3 regions of the Mesorhizobium sp. FG116 genome follow, and region 1 is predicted to be linked to each of the others. Evidence: riboswitches for the same ligand, from Rfam matches in the RefSeq annotation. Region 1 holds a riboswitch; each other region holds the start of a gene.
The links. Region 1 has a riboswitch for glycine ahead of glyA (serine hydroxymethyltransferase). Riboswitches for the same ligand answer to the same signal wherever they lie in the genome.
Positions count from the first base shown of each region.

Region 2: it holds a riboswitch for glycine, as region 1 does, so the genes downstream of both, ACODTY_RS22335 (D-amino acid dehydrogenase) here and glyA (serine hydroxymethyltransferase) in region 1, are expected to answer to the same signal.
Region 3: it holds a riboswitch for glycine, as region 1 does, so the genes downstream of both, gcvT (glycine cleavage system aminomethyltransferase GcvT) here and glyA (serine hydroxymethyltransferase) in region 1, are expected to answer to the same signal.

Region 1 is NZ_JBMDKS010000047.1:1,133-6,980, reverse strand. It holds gene ACODTY_RS22410 (ABC transporter substrate-binding protein) at 1-709, shown strand, start outside; glycine riboswitch at 830-916, shown strand; gene glyA (serine hydroxymethyltransferase) at 1,344-2,603, shown strand; gene ACODTY_RS22400 (GntR family transcriptional regulator) at 2,661-3,374, opposite strand; gene ACODTY_RS22395 (ABC transporter substrate-binding protein) at 3,743-5,398, shown strand; gene ACODTY_RS22390 (ABC transporter permease) at 5,464-5,848, shown strand, end outside.
Region 2 is NZ_JBMDKS010000046.1:1,208-7,055, reverse strand. It holds gene ACODTY_RS22350 (branched-chain amino acid ABC transporter permease) at 1-238, opposite strand, end outside; gene ACODTY_RS22345 (ABC transporter permease subunit) at 313-1,179, opposite strand; gene ACODTY_RS22340 (ABC transporter substrate-binding protein) at 1,189-2,430, opposite strand; glycine riboswitch at 3,068-3,161, shown strand; gene ACODTY_RS22335 (D-amino acid dehydrogenase) at 3,299-4,558, shown strand; gene ACODTY_RS22330 (GlxA family transcriptional regulator) at 4,599-5,657, shown strand; partial or broken gene ACODTY_RS22325 (IS630 family transposase) at 5,743-5,848, shown strand, end outside.
Region 3 is NZ_JBMDKS010000035.1:16,028-21,875, forward strand. It holds gene ACODTY_RS20990 (cytochrome b/b6 domain-containing protein) at 1-549, shown strand, start outside; gene ACODTY_RS20995 (molybdopterin-binding protein) at 551-1,342, shown strand; glycine riboswitch at 1,460-1,546, shown strand; gene gcvT (glycine cleavage system aminomethyltransferase GcvT) at 1,699-2,799, shown strand; gene gcvH (glycine cleavage system protein GcvH) at 2,806-3,174, shown strand; gene gcvP (aminomethyl-transferring glycine dehydrogenase) at 3,183-5,848, shown strand, end outside.

The sequences.
Region 1 (5,848 bases):
TCTGTCGAAGACCGACGCCGACCACGACATCTGCCTTCCCTACAATCGTGGCACAACGGGGCTGATGTACAACAAGAAGCTAATCGGGGGCACCTCTGTCGACACGTGGAAGGTCGTGTTCGATCCGCCTGCCGAACTGCACGGCAAGATCGCGATGCTCGACGACGTGCGCGAGACGATCGGCGCCGCCTTGATGTACAACGGTTTTCCGATCAACTCGACCGACCCGAAGCAACTGGCCCAGGCTCGAGACACCATCTTGAAGGCGAAGCCCTACTGGGCTGCCATGCTCACCGACGGCATCGGCGACAAAGTGATCAACGGAGACTTCGTAGTCGCGCAGTGGTGGTCCGGCACCGTAGTCCAGACGATGGACACGAAGCCTGACGATATCGGGTACGCCATTCCGAAAGAAGGAACCAACGGTTTCCAGGAGGACATGTGCCTTCTCGCCAGCGCGCCGAATGTCGACAGCGCGAAACGGTTCTTTGAGTACATGATGCGGCCGGAGGTCAACGCCAAGAACACAAACTGGCTGCGCGGCTGGTCGACGAACAAGGCGGCTCTTCCGCTCATCGATCCCAAGCTGACCTCGAACACGTCGATCTATCCGAACGACGAGATCTTCAAGCGCCTCCAACTGCTTCGGGACGTGGGCGACAAGATCACCCTGTACGACAAGATCTGGACCGACGTTAAGGCTCGCTGATTGCAGCGAAGGATCGGGCGGCCGTTAAGCGGCCGCCCGAATTCCGGCAGCCCAATCGTGGGAGCGCAGGCGAGATTCCGACCACGATATAGACCCCTTCGTCAGAGGCAGACCCAGCCTCGAGTGTTTGCGGGAGAGAACAGCGATAGCTGCTGCCGAAGGGGAAATCGCCCGACATCTCTCAGGCAAAAGAACCGCTGACAGAAGGACAACTCTGGAAAGTCGGGGCTAGCCCCGCCGAAGGTGTAAGCGCTGCTGACAGAGTCACGGGGCGCGAGTCTCTGAGGCCTCAGACAGAGGGGCACGAAATCGACCGTCAGCAGCGGTGGGCTCGTGCGGCTCTGGAGAAGACGCGACGGGCGAAGACACCAAAGACCGATCTGTTGAAACTGCATGATGTCGCGGGTGATCGTGCCGGCGTGTTGGTGGGCTGGCCGATGTCGCTGGCTACGTCCTGCAAATCGTCGGTCCAGACAGCTGCGAAACTTTCGCCGCCGGTACCCTACATCGACACTCATCCTCCGCTCACAGCTGGATTGCTCTCGCCTTTCGAAATATGGCGATCCTTCAGTCAACTATCTTGGCGTTTTTCACTCGACTAGACCAAAGCAAGCACTCGAAACAAGAGGCGAAAATGAAACGCTATTATAATCTGACCGATGTCGCAATTGATACTGCTATCAAGCGGGAGCTCGACCGACAGCAGCACCGGATAGAGCTCATTGCATCGGAAAATATTGTCTCTAGTGATGTGTTAGCTGCACAAGGGTCGGTCCTCACCAACAAGTATGCAGAGGGTTATCCGGGTAGGCGGTACTATGGCGGATGCGAGTTCGTCGATGCGGTTGAAACTCTAGCAGTCGAGCGGGCCAAGGCATTGTTTGGTGCGACGTTTGCGAATGTTCAACCGCATTCGGGCGCCCAGGCCAACCAGGCGGTGTTTCTGGCTTTGCTTCGGCCGGGCGATCGGATAATGGGCCTTTCCCTGGCCCATGGCGGCCATCTTACCCACGGCTCGCCTGTGACCATGTCCGGCAAGTGGTTCGACGCGGTGAGCTACGAGGTTCGCCAGTCCGACCAACTCATCGACTATGCAAACGTTCGAGCGCGCGCGATCGAGAGCAAGCCAAGACTGATCATCGCAGGCTCGTCGGCCTACCCGCGCTCCATAGACTTTGCGGCCTTCCGGCGGATCGCTGACGAGGTGGGAGCGTATCTGATGGTCGACATGGCCCACTACGCGGGCCTCATCGCGGCCGGGCTGTATCCACATCCTCTGCCGTATGCTCACGTAGTGACGAGCACGACGCACAAGACCCTCCGAGGACCTCGGGGAGGCATGATCCTTACGAATGACGAACGTCTTGCCAGAAAGATCAACTCGGCTGTCTTTCCCGGCAATCAGGGCGGCCCGCTTATGCATGTCATCGCAGCGAAAGCCGTCGCTTTCGGCGAAGCATTGCAACCTGGGTTCAAGGACTACGCAGCACGGGTGATCGACAACGCCAGAGCGCTCAGCGATGCGCTGACAGTCGGCGGTCTCAACATCGTCTCCGGCGGCACCGACAGCCACATGGTGCTCGTTGACCTGCGCCCCAAGGGCGTGAAGGGCCGCGATGCCGAGGATGCGCTCGGACGCGCCGGCCTGACGTGCAACAAGAATGCAATCCCGTTCGATCCGGAAAAGCCTGCAGTCACGTCGGGAATCCGGTTGGGCACGTCAGCCGGCACGACGCGCGGTTTCGGAGAACCCGAGTTCAGATGCATCGGCCAGTTGATCCTGAAAGTCACCGAAGCGTTGGCTGAGAAAGGTATGGAGGGCGATCCTACACTCGAGAGTTCCGTGTTGGGCGAAGTCCGCGAGCTCTGTCGGCGATTTCCGATCTACGGTTGAGCGCCGACCGAAATTCAATCTTGATGCTCTGACGTGGCCGAGTGGCATGTTCAAGGGTCAGACCCTTTCACTCTCCGCGTCGCCCCGAAGCCATGAAAGGGCCGACTTGGGCTCAGGTCGGTCGAGTTGTAGGTCCTTCTCGACATGCCGCAGATGATTCAGCATCTCTGCCGCGGCAGCTTCACCGTCGCCGGATGCGATTGCTTTGGTGATGGTGCTGTGCTCATCCGGCGGGCAAGCATCCTCTCGTTCGGCGTGCAACAGGATCGCCAGGCATGTCAAAGCCTGAAGGCCCATCATCAGGCGGGTAACAACCTCGTTTCCGGCTAGTTCCGCCAGTAAAAGATGAAACTCTCCCGTCAACCGGACCAGTGTGCCACGGTCGCCTCGCGTGCGGGCGTCAAGTTCGTCTGCTAAGTGGTTCCGAAGCTTGGCGAGCCCTGCCTCAGTGGGAGCAGCAGCGAGTATGCGAACAACCTCGGGCTCCACCATCTTTCGTACGGCGAGGATATCGCGCGTCTGCTTCCTGGAGGGAGAAGCGATCGTTGATCCCACGTTCGGCAATTTCACTATAAGGCCATCCTGAGCAAGCCTCGCCATAGCTTGTCGAACCACCGTACGGCTTACATCGAACGCAGCTGCGAGTTGGTCTTCGGTCAGGCGTTCCCCCGGCCGCATGCGCTGTTCAAAGATTGCCTGGACGATCCGGCGGCGTATCTGCGCCTCTGACTTTCCGTGCGATTTTTCAAAACGTGGAAGTGTGTTCTCCACGGCCTGTCTCCCAACTTCAATCCGGACAGCCAGCAGGGCGACGGTTTGCCCCTCGGCCTATTCACTCGGCTCACTGACCTATCTGCAGTCAACAACCACCGATTGGCACTCCCGATTCCCGTACCTTTTATAGGTCGGACCGGGGCTTTGAAATTGCGCAAATACCTATTGACAAGCCAAAGCCCTCATTCCACACTTTCATTGTACACAATCACCGGACTCAATGGAAGCCGGAAAGAAGCTCGACAGGGGAGAGAGTGAATTTCGACTGTAGCGGGACGATGCGTCTCGCGTGCACGTCGTCATGCGCGCTTCCCTAACAACAGAGACGCCGAGATCCGTAGCGTCCATTTCAAGGGGAAAGAGAAATGTCATTTCGGCCAATACAGGATCCACATGTTGAAGCGACCGGGCTCACTGGCTTCGTGACGATGTCGCGCCGCTCCGTCGTCGCGTTGCTGGCGGGAACTTTCCTTGCCGGCTCGATGATTGGTTCGGGTCCAGCCTTCGCGCAGGATGCGAAATCGACCCTGGTCGTGGCGGGTCCGCGCACGCCCGAATCTTTGGATCAGGAATACCCGCCGACCGAAGCCGTTCATGAGGTCAGAAGAAACGTTTACGAGCGGCTTCTGGGCTACGCCAGCAAGGAAGACGGCGGGATCAAGTACGAGGACTTCAGCAAGCTGGAGGGTGCCCTCGCTGAAACTTGGGACCTGGCGCCGGACAAGAAGTCGATCACGTTCCACCTCCGCAAGGGCGTGAAAAGCAACAAGGGCAACGAACTGAACGCCGATGCCGTCATGTGGTCGTTCGAGCGCGGCTGGAACACCAAGGCCAACTTCTACTGGTACATGACGCAGATCCTGAAGATCACCTCCTTCGAGGACTCCTTCAAGAAGATCGACGACTACACGGTAAAGGTGAGCATTCCGAACCCGTCGCCATTGCTCGATCGCCTCTGGGTCAATTCGGACCTCGGCATCATCGACGCTGCCGAGCTGAAGAAGCACGTGACCGACGACGACAAATGGGGCAGCCGCTGGCTCGCCTCCAATTCCGCCTCGTTCGGCCCCTACTTCGTGAGCAAGTACAGCCCCGGGCAGGAGGTTATCTACGAGGCGAACCCGAACTACTACCGCGGCGAAGCCAAGATCAAGAAAGTGATCTTCAGGGAGATGCCGACGTCGGCGAACCGCGTCGCCGCGCTCCAGGCAGGTTCGGTGGACGTTGCCGAGTATCTTCTGCCGCGCGAACTGGCGCTGCTGGAGAAGGCCCCGGGAGTCAAGATCTGGAAGGTCTTCGGCAATTACATCCATCGCGTCGAAATGAACAACACGAGCAAGCCCTTCACCGATCCCAAGGTGCGCCAGGCGCTGAACTACCTTGTGCCGCGCGACGACATCCTGAAGGCCGTCTATTTCAATACCGCGCGGCCGACCAAGAGCCCGATCTCCGAAATCTATCCGGGCTTCACGGACGCCTACTTCACCTATTCGACGGACGTCGCCAAAGCAAAGGCGCTGCTTGCTGACGCGGGCTATCCTGACGGGTTCAAGACCGAGCTCGGTTATCGCACCGGCGACCAGATCGAGGAAGAAATCGCGGTCATCCTGAAGTCGGCCTTCGCCAAGGCCGGCGTAGATGTCACGCTATCGAAGCTGCCCGCCTCCACCCTGGTCGAGCGGTACACCAAAGGCGAGATCCCGATGTACTTCTTCAGGGACATGGCGATTGTCCCCGACGCGGCCTACGTTGCCAACCTCTGGCTAAACAGTGGCTCCCTGATCGACTACTCGCGCTTCAAGAACGACGAGGTGGACAAGGACATCAACGAAGGGCTCACCACCACGGACGAGGCTGCCCGCCTCGAGAAGATGAAGCGGGTGCAGCAGATAACCATGGAAAACGCCCCTTGGGTGTTCCTGTTCAATCCAGGCTACCAACTCGCGACACGGGCGAACGTAGGCGGTTTCTCCTGGTACACGCCGAACGGCAACGCCTGGTTTGACTTCTCGAAGCAATAAAGTTCGCGAACGTCGCTGGCCGGAGAAACTCCGGCCGGCGCGATTCGTCGCAAGGGAGGATTTTCATGAGACCTTTCGCGTTCTGGGCGAAGCTGCCCAGGCCACTGCGCATCGTCGGAACCCGATTGCCGCTTGTGGTGCCCCAGATGTTCGGGGTGATGCTCGTCACCTTCCTTCTGGTGCGTCTGCTGCCGGGCGATCCGGCGCTGCTCATGTTGGGCAACACGGCGACGCCTGAGTCGATCGCCGCTTTGCGTCAGCGGCTGGGACTCGATCTGAGCATATGGCAGCAGTTCCTGCTCTATGTGGGCAACGTGCTGCATGGCGACCTTGGCGTGTCCTTGTTCACCTCGAATCCGGTGGTTACGGATTTGGCTGAACGAGCCCCCGCCACGCTCGAACTCATCACCTACGCGATGATCGTCACCATCATCGTGGGCGTCTCAGTGG
Region 2 (5,848 bases), on a different contig from region 1:
GCGCGAAGAAGGCCGGAACGAAGATCGCCAGCGCCACTGCGGGCGTGCTGTCGCCTAGATTGATGACGGCGACGGCATATGAATACCCTCCCAGTCCCAGGAATGCAGCCTGTCCGAAGGACAAGATACCGGCGTGCCCCCAGAGGAACCCCTGGCTTAGACCGTACATGGCCAGAGCTGCGAATCCGGTGAACTGAACCACCGCGTACAGGTCGAGCGCCCGCGGGACGGCAAACATTAGCACGACGCCGATGGCAACCGTACTCGCGACTCCCGCCCACGGCGGCAAACGGAAGCTTGACGACGAAACCCTCATAGCCAGCGCCTCAGAAAGCTACCGGTGATGCCTTGCGGCATCGCACGAATGAGAACAATTGCGGTAGCAAGAAGCGCAACGTCGCCAATGATCGGAGTGGTCAGAAAAGCCGTAATCTCGTTTATCAAACCGAACAACGTGGACGCCGTAGCCGTGCCCGCAACGATAGCCGGCCCCCCGCTCAGAACCGTAATGAACGAACGCGCCACATATGCGACGCCCATGCCTGGCGAGATGCCCGAGATAGGAGCCAGAACACCCCCGGCCAAGCCGGCAAGCGCTGCGCCCAATGAGAAAGTTGCCATATAGACGAGCCCCGGCGAAACCCCCATGGCCGCGGCCATGCCTGGGTTCTGCATGGTCGCCCGAAGGATAAGTCCGAACCTGGTTCCCAGCATCAGCATCATCATCAACACGACCAGCACGACCGCGGTAGTGATTATGATGATGCTATGAAGGCTGGCGCCATATCGCCCGATGTCGAAGCTTCCCACGGGGGACGACAATCCTCGCACTACGTTGCCGAAGAGGGTCGTGGACAAGCCAACCAAAGCGAGGCTGATGCCCCACGTGGCCAGCATGGTGTCCATCATCCGCCCGTAGAGGAACCTAATGATGCATCGCTCGAGGAGTAAGCCAATAAGTCCGACCACAATAGGTGGCAGTACCAGCATGGCTATCCAGATATTGACGCCGGCGTGGTTGCTCATCACCGCGGTGTAAGCTCCGAGCATGATGAACTCGCCGTGAGCGAGGTTGATTATGCGCATCATGCCGTAGATCACGCTCAAACCGAGCGTGATCAGAACCAGCGTCGCAACACCGGTAGCGACGTTAAACGCCAGCAGGGCTCCAAGGTCCACTGTCTTGCCTCAGTTTTCCGGAGTGAACTGCTTGTTGGTCTTTGGATTTTTTACGAGGTCGCAAGCACCGTTCGTGTCTGCCGGAAATGAATTTGGGAAAGTCTCCAGAATTTCCCAGCGACCGCTCTTCGGCCAAGCCAGATAGGTGTTGCGGATGCAATGGTGGGTACCCGGATCCATCGTGACCTTACCGGTCGGAGAATCGATGGTGAGGTTCGATTGCAATGCGTCGATGACTTTGTCGCGGTCCAGCGACCCCGCCTTTTTCACGGCCTCAGCCCAGAAAGTTACACCTTCATAGGTCGCTGTCGCGAGCTCGCTAAGGTCCGTGACGTCTTTTCCGTAGGCCGCCTGCATGTTCGCAACGAAGTCCTTGCTGGCTGGCGTATCGAGATCGTTGTACCAGGCGTAACAGGTGAGGATGCCGTCGGTCGTCGAGTGGTCCATCGTCGTGAGTTCGTCGCCAATGCCGAAAACGCTCGAGGCGAGATGGATTTTGCTTTTCATCCCTGCCGCATCCCACTGGCGGTAGAAGCCGGAATGATTGGCGCCGACCAGGGCGGACAGCACGAGATCCGGCTTCGCCTCCTGGATGCGACTGATCGCAGATGAAAAGTTCGAGACGTCGAGGGGGAAGAAGTCGGTCCCGAGGATCTCGCCGCCGCCATCGGCCATGAATTTCTTCATCCAGCTGGCCGTGGTGTGACCATAGTTGTAGTCGGCTGCGACGATGTATGCCTTCTTGCCCCAGTTCTTGAGGGCATAATCGCAAATATGATTGACCGTCTGAGCCGGTGTCGAGCCGGTGCAGAACACGTTGCGATCGCAGACACCACCTTCGTATTGCGTGTTGTAGAAGTACAGCATCTTGGCGCGATCCAATATCGGGCGAATGGCTTCGCGCGATGACGAGGTGATGCCGCCGAAAACAACGTCCACCTTCTCCTTGAGCGCCAGCGTCTGCGCGTATTGCGTATAGAGCTGGATGTTCGACTGCGTGTCGTAAGCGCTGAGCTGGATCTGCCTCCCCAACAGACCGCCGGCCTTGTTGAGTTGGTTGATCGCATACTCGGTCGTCTGAATCATACGCTTGCCTTCAAGCGCGAGCGGACCGGTGTTGTCGAGGAGACTCCCGAACTTGATCGGCTCCTCCGCAAGAGCGTTGCGGGCAAAGAACGGCATGGCGAGCGACCCGGCCGCTGCACCTGCTGCGATTTTCAAAACACTACGCCGCGTGGCAATTGTGGTCATTGTAGGCTTCCCCTTTTTCTGTGCGACTACGACCTCGCAAAAAATCCACAATTCCCACATTTCTGTCAATAGGAAGTAACAAAAATAACCGCAACGCCCTCTGCTATCCATTTAACATACTGATTTTATTTAATAGAATTCAATTCCTCACATAACTGGCAAAGCTATATGATGCCACAATTGTCACATCCCTTGACACATGGTGTAGCCCGCACTGTCGAGCAATCCGGCAGGGCAAGGCATGGCGGCCGGTTTGTGACTACCACTAGGTGCCAAGCTTAGGTTGTGGAGGAAACTTCAATCCAGGCTCTGTGTGCCGCACAAGTAGCCGGCAGGTTACTGGTCCTGCCAGAATGGCCTTCGTGTTTGATTTTGGAGGACCGCGGGTCGCGTCCGATTCGCCGACAAGCGACAAGGCCAATCGAAGCACAAGACGCGGAAGCGCTCGGTCCACGCGAGTTTCCTCGTCAGGAGCGCATCGCTTGGCCTCGGCTGCCATTGTCTCAGCTTTGAAATCCACCCTGTCGAGCTTCGGTGCACTCTAAGCACGACCTTGACAGCTTACCGTAACGACAGAATTCCCAATAGGAATATCACTTGACTGACGCTGTCCAACCCCCTATCCAACATCTGTCACAATGGCCAGACGGGAGAGCTCAGCGACATTGTCGTTGGCGCCAAAGGAGCAAGCTCCCCAGGAATCTCTCAGGCGGAAGGACCGTCTGGCCAGACAGTCTGGAGAGAAGCGTTTCGGCGCTCACCGAAGGGGACGTTGCCCAAGAGGCAGCGAAGCTCTCAGGTTAAAGGACAGATGGGGATCGAACGGGCCTGCTTCAGGCCTTTGATCCACTGTTCCGGGGAGTCTCCCATGACGAAAATTGCAATAATTGGAGCCGGCATCACCGGCGTTACAACCGCGTACTCTCTGATCAAGAGAGGCTATCGCGTCACCGTATTCGACAGAAATCGGTATCCCGGTATGGAAACGTCGTTCGCAAACGGCGGCCAACTGTCGGTGAGCAATGCCGAGGTTTGGAACCATTGGTCAACCGTGGTCAAGGGGCTGCGCTGGATGCTGCGCAGCGACGCGCCTCTGCTGATGAACCCCAGGCCCAACTGGCACAAGTATAGCTGGCTAGCCGAGTTCGCCGCCAACATCCCCCGCTATCGGGCGAACACCATAGAGACCGTCCGCTTGGCCCTGCTTGCCAGACAACGGCTCGTCGAAATCGCCGAAGCGGAGGCGATCGATTTCGACCACGTCAAGCGTGGAATCCTGCACATCTATCGGGACCGAAGCAGATTCGAGCGAGCGGGTCAGGTGAATGAACTGCTTCAGCAAGGTGGGCTGGCACGTCGGTCAGTCACCCCGCTCGAGATCAATGAAATCGAACCCGCAATTCGCGGAACCTACTACGGCGGCTACTATACCGAGGCCGATTCAACGGGCGACATTCATAAGTTCACGCGCGCCCTCGCGATGGCATCGCAGAGGCTGGGCGTTGATTTCGTTTCCGGTGCCGAGGTTGCCGATCTTTCGCTCGGAACTCGCTCGGTAACGGTGGAGCTGGCCAAGTCGGATAGTCGGCCGGGTGCCTACAAAGAGCATTTTGACGGCATCGTCATTTGCGCGGGAATTGAGAGCAAGCGGCTGGCCAAGCTGGCGGGAGACCGGGTGAACATATATCCGGTGAAGGGATATTCGATAACCGTCAATCTGCAATCCGATGTCTCCCAGGCGGCCGCCCCGTGGGTCAGTCTCTTGGACGACGATGCCAAGATCGTGACGAGCAGGTTGGGGTTAACGCGGTTTCGCGTCGCAGGAACTGCCGAGCTGAACGGAGCCAACAGAGACATCCGGGCCGACCGCATCCGTCCGCTTGTCGACTGGACGAGAACGCTCTTCCCAAATGTGGAGACCGACAGCGTAACGCCTTGGGCTGGCCTGCGGCCCATGATGCCTTCGATGCTGCCGAGGGTCGGGAGCGGCCGTCATCCCAGTGTATTCTACAACACCGGGCATGGTCATTTGGGCTGGACGCTGTCGGCTGCTACGGCAGAAGTGGTCGCGGCGAAGGTCGAGCAATCCATGCCTGCCGACACTCTGTCCTACGCGAAGGCGGCGTGATCGGTAAGCGCCGGAGTCGCTATGCCCAGGACAAAGCAGCATGCCAGTAGCTACCAAAGCCGCGCCTAGGTCATTTACATTTTACCTTTTGCCCGGGTTTTCGATCCGGGCATTTTCTTCGGCCGTCGAGGTCTTGAAACTCGCGAACGAAGTGCTCGGAAGAGCTGTTTATGGCTGGTACATCGTTTCCGAGGATGGACAGCCCGTGACGGCCAGCTGTGGGGTAAGTGTTGGCATCGACAGCGCTTTGCGAACCGAAAGAGAGAGGCTGCGGACATCAGGTGAGATTTCTGCAGCTATAGTATGCGGCGGAAGCGCCTATCCGTGTCCGGATAGAAAGCTCGATGCCTGGCTGAGAAGTTGTCGCGCGCGCAACATTAGTCTCATCGGCATCGGCAGCGGCATCTTCGCCCTTGCGAGAACCGGGCTTGCCGAGGGGTGTCGTTGTGCCGTCCACTGGGAACAACTTCCCCGCTTTTGCGAGGAGTTCCCCGGAGTTGCGGCCGTTCAGACCGCCTTCGAACAAGATGGAGATCTACACACCTGCTCAGGGGGAGACGCGTCCTTCGATATGCTGCTGCGGCTGATCGAGCGCGACCACGGCGAGGTCGTCGTCAATCGCATTTGCGAAAAGGCTATCGCATATCGCATCCGTTCACCCGGGAACCGACAGCGGCTTCCTATGGCCTCTCGCGTCAAACTTAACCATCGATCTGTAGTGAAAGTCGTCGAAAAGATGGAGGCCAGCATCGACGACCCGCTCAGCGTCAATCAACTTGTGGCCGCAGGCGGCATATCGCGCAGGCAACTTGAGAGACTGTTTGAGAGGGAGCTCGGGCGGTCACCAAAGCGGTACTATCTGGAGCTCCGCCTCGAGCGGGCCAACCTGCTTCTTATGAGTACGACCTTATCCATCCTGCAGATAGCGCTGGCTACCGGGTTTCCCTCGCATTCGCATTTCTCCAAGGTTTATCGTGAAAAATATGGAAACCCGCCTAACGAGACCCGGTCCTCAGCCCGCGGAAACGGTCGGTCCTCGCCCCTGAATAACGACCATTCCGAAGATGTGTCTTGGTCCAGCCTTTCGATGACGGCCTAGAGCACGTCCGGGCATCGATGAATCGATTATGATGTAATGCCAGATCCAGCCTCTGATTCAACATCCGCTTTGGCGGAGGTTGATAATGGCGAGAGCGTTCGGCGAGTATTTGCGGTTGCGTGTCTTTAAGGCTGCAGACGAGTAAGTCAGGCGGCAACACGTTTCGGCATCGGGTATCGAGCGCGATCGGC
Region 3 (5,848 bases), on a different contig from region 1:
CGGCAGAGAGCCTTCCCTTCGTGGCTAACGGTGCCCTCCTATTACGATCTTGGCACTGGACGCGTGATCCATTTCTTTTTCGCGTGGCTTTTATCAATAACACTTCTCGTTTGGCTGGTGGCCAGTTTGCTCAATGGACATTTCAGGCGTGACCTCGCGCCTCGCGCCAGTGACCTGCGCAAGCTACCACGCGATATTGCCGACCATGTCCGACTGAGATTCCATCACACCCACGACTACAACGTGCTGCAGAAGCTCGCTTACGCCGGTGTGCTGTTCATACTCATGCCGCTGATGATCCTCACCGGCTTGACCATGTCGCCAAGCATGAATTCCGTGCTGCCGTTCCTGCCTGATCTGTTTGGCGGCCGGCAGACCGCGCGGACCATCCACTTCGTCGTGATGCTGATGCTGGTCGCGTTCTTCTTCATTCACATGGCGATGATCCTGGCTGCCGGCCCGCTTAACGAACTGCGCTCGATCGTCACCGGCTGGTATCGAACCGATCCACCCGCCCCCTCGAGGCCGAACACCAAGCGCGGGGCGTGAGATGGGTAAAATCATGCTCAACCGCCGAAAATTCCTCACAGCAGCCGGCATTGGCGCCTCCAGCGTCGCGCTCACGGGATGTGATGTCTTCGACAACCAACTGCGCATTGGTGCGCCACTGCGCAGCTTTCTCGAAAACGCTAACGATTTGACCTGGCATACGCAACGCTTGCTTGCCGGACGCGATGCCCTTGCGCAGGAGTTCACCGAGGCCGACATCCGCCAGCCTATGCGGCCCAACGGCGTTACCGCCCCGGATGACGAATTCTACAAGGGTCTCATGGCCAAGGATTTTGCCGACTGGCGCCTGGAGGTGGGCGGCTTGGTGGAAAAACCTCTGACGCTCACGCGCGATCAGATCCTCGCCATGCCCAGCCGCACGCAGATCACACGTCACGACTGCGTCGAAGGGTGGAGTTGCATTGCCAAGTGGACCGGCACGCCGCTCGCGCATGTGCTCGACGAAGCGGTGGTCAAGCCGGAAGCACGCTATGTCGTGTTTCATTGCCTCGACACCATCGACCGCAGCCTATCCGGCGAGATCAAATACTACGGGTCGATTGATCTCGTTGATGCGCGGCACCCGCAAACCATTCTCGCCTATGGGTTGAACGGAAAGCCGCTGCCGGTAGAGAATGGCGCGCCCCTGCGCGTTCGCGTGGAAAGGCAGCTCGGCTACAAGATGCCAAAGTACATCCACAAGGTCGAATTGGTATCTTCGTTTTCGTCGATCGGAGGCGGGCGCGGCGGGTATTGGGAAGACTACGGCTACGATTGGTATGGCGGCATCTGAGGAATAGTCGTCGCGAATTATGTCGGTGATAAAAACACTTAGGCCAGCATGTCGCCTGGAGGTGACAAGTCGTCGCGACTAGGCTATGGACTCACGCGTCGGAGGCTGATTTGGCCTCAACTGTTTGCGGGAGAGAGCAGCGAAAGCTGCCGCCGAAGGGGAAATAGCCCGAAATCTCTCAGGCAAAAGAACCGTAGGCAGAACGACACTCTGGAAAGTCGGGGCTTCGAAAACCCCGCGCCGAAGGTGTAAGCGCCGCCGACAGAGTTCCGGTTGCGCGAGTCTCTCAGGCTTCAGACAGAGGGGCACGGACTGGCCGCACGTTGCGGTCGATTTCGTGTTGTTCTGGAGAAGTCATGGCAGGCGATGAAGTAAGACACCTACCCCTCGAAGACTTGCACATTCAAGCTGGAGCGCGCTTCGGAGCATTTGCCGGCTGGCACATGCCGCTGACCTATCCGGCCGGCGTCATGAAGGAACATTTGCATACCCGCGATCATGCGGGCCTGTTCGATATCTCGCACATGAAACTGTTCGAGGTGCGGGGCAAGGATGCCGTAGCCTTGCTCGACAAAGCTTGCCCGCTGCAGGCGGACGCGCTCGCAATCTCGCAATCGAAATACACGCTGTTGCTCAACGAGGCCGCCGGCATCATCGACGACCTCATCGTCACGCGGCTCGGCGACGACCGCTTCATGGTGGTGGCGAACGCCGGCAACGCCTCCGAAGATGAGGCACATCTTCGGAAGCTGGCCGGAGGCCTTGCCGTCACGATTGATCCGCTCGATCGCGTCTTCCTCGCCCTACAGGGTCCCGATGCGTGGGCGGCACTGTCGCGAGCCGGCATCGAAACGGGCTCGCTCCTGTTCATGCATGGCATCGAACCGCGCGAAAACTGGTTCATGACCCGCTCCGGCTACACAGGCGAAGACGGGTTCGAGGTCGGCCTTCCGGAAAAGGATGCGCGCGAGCTTGTAACCAGGCTTCTCGGAGACGATCGCGTGGCATGGGTCGGCTTGGCAGCCCGCGACAGCCTGCGTCTTGAGGCCGGCTTGTGCCTGCATGGCAATGACATCACGCCCGAGATCAATCCGGTTAATGCGGGCTTGATGTGGGCCATTCCGAAAGAAATACGCGTCTCGGGCAAGTTCGTCGGCGCGGATGCGCTGCGGGCGGTTTTGGCGCGCGGCCCACTTCAAAAGCGGGTCGGCCTGAAGGCAGAAGGTCGGCAGCCGGTGCGTGCGGGGGCAGCACTGGTAGATGCCGAGGGCAAAGCCGCCGGACATGTGACTTCCGGCGGCTTTGGCCCTTCGACCGGATTTCCGGTTGCAATGGGGTACGTCGCCGCTCCGCTTGCCGCCAACGGCACCCAAATTTTCGCAGATGTGCGCGGCACCAAGGTGCCGCTCACCGTCCACTCCCTTCCGTTTTTTCCTCATCGCTACCGCAAAGGATAAATCCTCATGGCAACGACGTATTTTACCGAAGACCACGAATGGCTCCGCGTTGAAGGAGACGTGGCAACGGTCGGCATTACCGACTACGCGCAGGAACAGCTTGGCGATATCGTGTTCGTCGAAATCCCTCAGGTCGGCAAAGGCCTTACAAAGGGCGATACCGCAGTCGTGGTCGAATCGGTCAAGGCAGCATCCGACGTCTATGCGCCTGCCGACGGTGAGGTGACGGAAGCCAACGAAACTCTGGGCTCCGACCCGGCTCTCGTCAATTCGGCCGCCACCGGCGACGGCTGGCTCTGGAAGATGAAACTTTCTAACAAAAGCCAGCTCGACGGCCTCATGGATGAAGCCGCGTACAAAGCCCATATCGGCTGAATGGTGGCATCATGACAACGGCACCTTACCCTTTCACGGCCCGCCACATAGGGCCGGGCCCGGATGACACTCGCGCCATGCTTGCCACGATCGGCGTTCCGTCAGTCGAGACGCTGATCAGTCAGGCCGTGCCTAACTCGATCCGGCTGGAGAACCCGCTCAACCTGCCTGCCCCCGCCAGCGAGGCGGATGCATTGGCCGAGCTATCGGCGATAATGGCGAAGAATACCGTTCTCAAGAGCTTCATCGGCACCGGCTATCACGGCGTCAACGTGCCGCCCGTGATCCAGCGCAACCTGTTCGAGAACCCCGCCTGGTACACGGCCTATACACCCTACCAGGCAGAGATCAGCCAAGGCCGGCTGGAGCTTCTCTTCCACTTCCAGACACTGGTGACGGAGTTAACCGGCCTGCCGGTAGCGTCGGCTTCGCTTCTGGACGAGGCAACCGCCGTCGCTGAAGCCGTTGGCATCGCCTGGCGCTTCCACTACGGCAAACGGCCAAACATCATCGTCGCCGGTTCGCTGCATCCGCAGGTTCTGGATGTCGTCAAGACGCGCGCCGAACCACTGGGCATCAAGGTAGAAGGCGATAAAGCCGACGAACAGACGGCTGCTGTCATCGTTCCGTGGCCGGATACGTTCGGTGTTTTTGGCGATTATGCAGATATCGTGGACAAGGCTGCGGCGGCCGGCGCGCTGGTCATTGCGGTTGCCGACCCGTTGGCGCTGACGCTCGTCGAAGCGCCAGGCAAACAGGGAGCCGACATCGTCGTCGGCTCGATGCAGCGCTTCGGCGTTCCGATGGGCTTCGGCGGACCGCATGCTGCCTATCTCGCTGTCTCCGACAGGCTGACGCGGCTTATTCCGGGACGCCTCGTTGGCCAGTCGGTCGATGCCCATGGCCGCCCAGGCTACAGACTGGCATTGCAAACGCGCGAGCAGCATATCCGTCGCGACAAGGCGACCTCAAACATCTGCACGGCGCAGGCACTTCTTGCCAACATGGCGGCCGCATATGCAATCTGGCACGGGCCTTCGGGTCTGCAAGGCATTGCAAGCCGTATCCACGCTCTTGCTGCCAGCCTCGCTGACGGTCTCAAGGCCGCAGGCTTGAGTGTGGTGGGTGAAAACCGCTTCGATACAGTGACGGTTGAGATCAAAGGCAAGGCCGCGCAGATCGCAAAGGAAGCCGAAAAGGGTGGTCGACTGCTGCGCGCTATTGATGCAGATCGTATCGGCATCAGCTTCGACGAGACGTCGAACCAAAACGATGTCGCTGCGATTGCTGCATTGTTCGGAGCCAAGGCGGGAAAATCTTCCAGCACCATGCCCGGAAAGCCGCGCGGCAAGGAATTCATGAGCCAGCCGGTATTCCATGAGAACCGTTCGGAAACCGACATGATGCGTTTCCTGCGCAGACTCGCCGACAAGGATCTGGCGCTTGACCGCGCGATGATTCCCCTCGGCTCCTGCACCATGAAGCTGAACGCAGCCGCTGAAATGATGCCGGTTAGCTGGCCGAGTGTCGCGAACCTGCACCCGTTTGCGCCCAAGGCGCATTCGACAGGCTATCGCGAAATGATCGACCAGTTGGAAGGCTGGCTCTGCGAGATCACCGGTTTCGACGCCGTGACCCTGCAGCCGAACGCCGGCAGCCAGGGCGAATATGCGGGCCTGCTTGCCATTCGCGGCTACCACCTTTCGCGCAATGAGGGGCACCGCAATATCTGCCTGATCCCCTCCTCCGCACACGGCACCAATCCGGCCAGTGCGGCGATGGCGGGCATGTCGGTGGTTGTTGTTCGTTGCACCGAAGATGGCAACATCGACATCGAGGACCTGAAAGCCAAGGCTGCCGCCAACGCGGCCAATCTGGCGGCGTTGATGTTCACCTATCCCTCGACGCACGGCGTGTTCGAGGAAGGCGCGAAGGACATCTGCGCCATTGTCCACGAACATGGCGGCCAGGTGTACTTCGACGGCGCCAACCTCAACGCTCTGGTCGGCCTTTCCCGCCCCGGCGACATCGGCGCCGACGTCTGCCACATGAACCTGCACAAGACCTTCTGCATTCCGCATGGCGGCGGCGGTCCAGGCATCGGACCGATCGGGGTAAAGGCACACCTTGCGCCTTATCTGCCCGGTCATGTGACCGAAGGCTCGGCACATGCCGTGGCTGCCGCACCATTCGGAAGTGCTTCCATCTTGCCAATCACATGGATGTATATCCGTATGATGGGTCCGGACGGGTTGAAGCAGGCAACCGAAATGGCCATCCTGTCGGCCAACTATCTGGTGGCGCGTTTGGGCAACCACTATTCGGTTCTTTACCGGGGCCGCAGCGGACGCGTCGCGCATGAGTGCATCCTCGACACCCGCGTACTGAAGGAAAGCTCGGGCATTACTGTCGACGACATCGCCAAACGGCTTATCGACTACGGTTTCCATGCACCGACAATGTCATTCCCGGTCGCGGGGACATTGATGGTGGAGCCAACCGAATCCGAGCCGAAACGCGAGATTGACCGTCTTTGCGAAGCGTTGATCGCGATAGCTTGCGAAGCCGAGAAAGTGGAAAAAGGCGTGTGGCCCAAGGACGACAATCCCCTCGTAAATGCCCCACACACAGCAGCCGAGGCGCTGGCCGGCGATTGGAAGCGTCCCTACTCGCG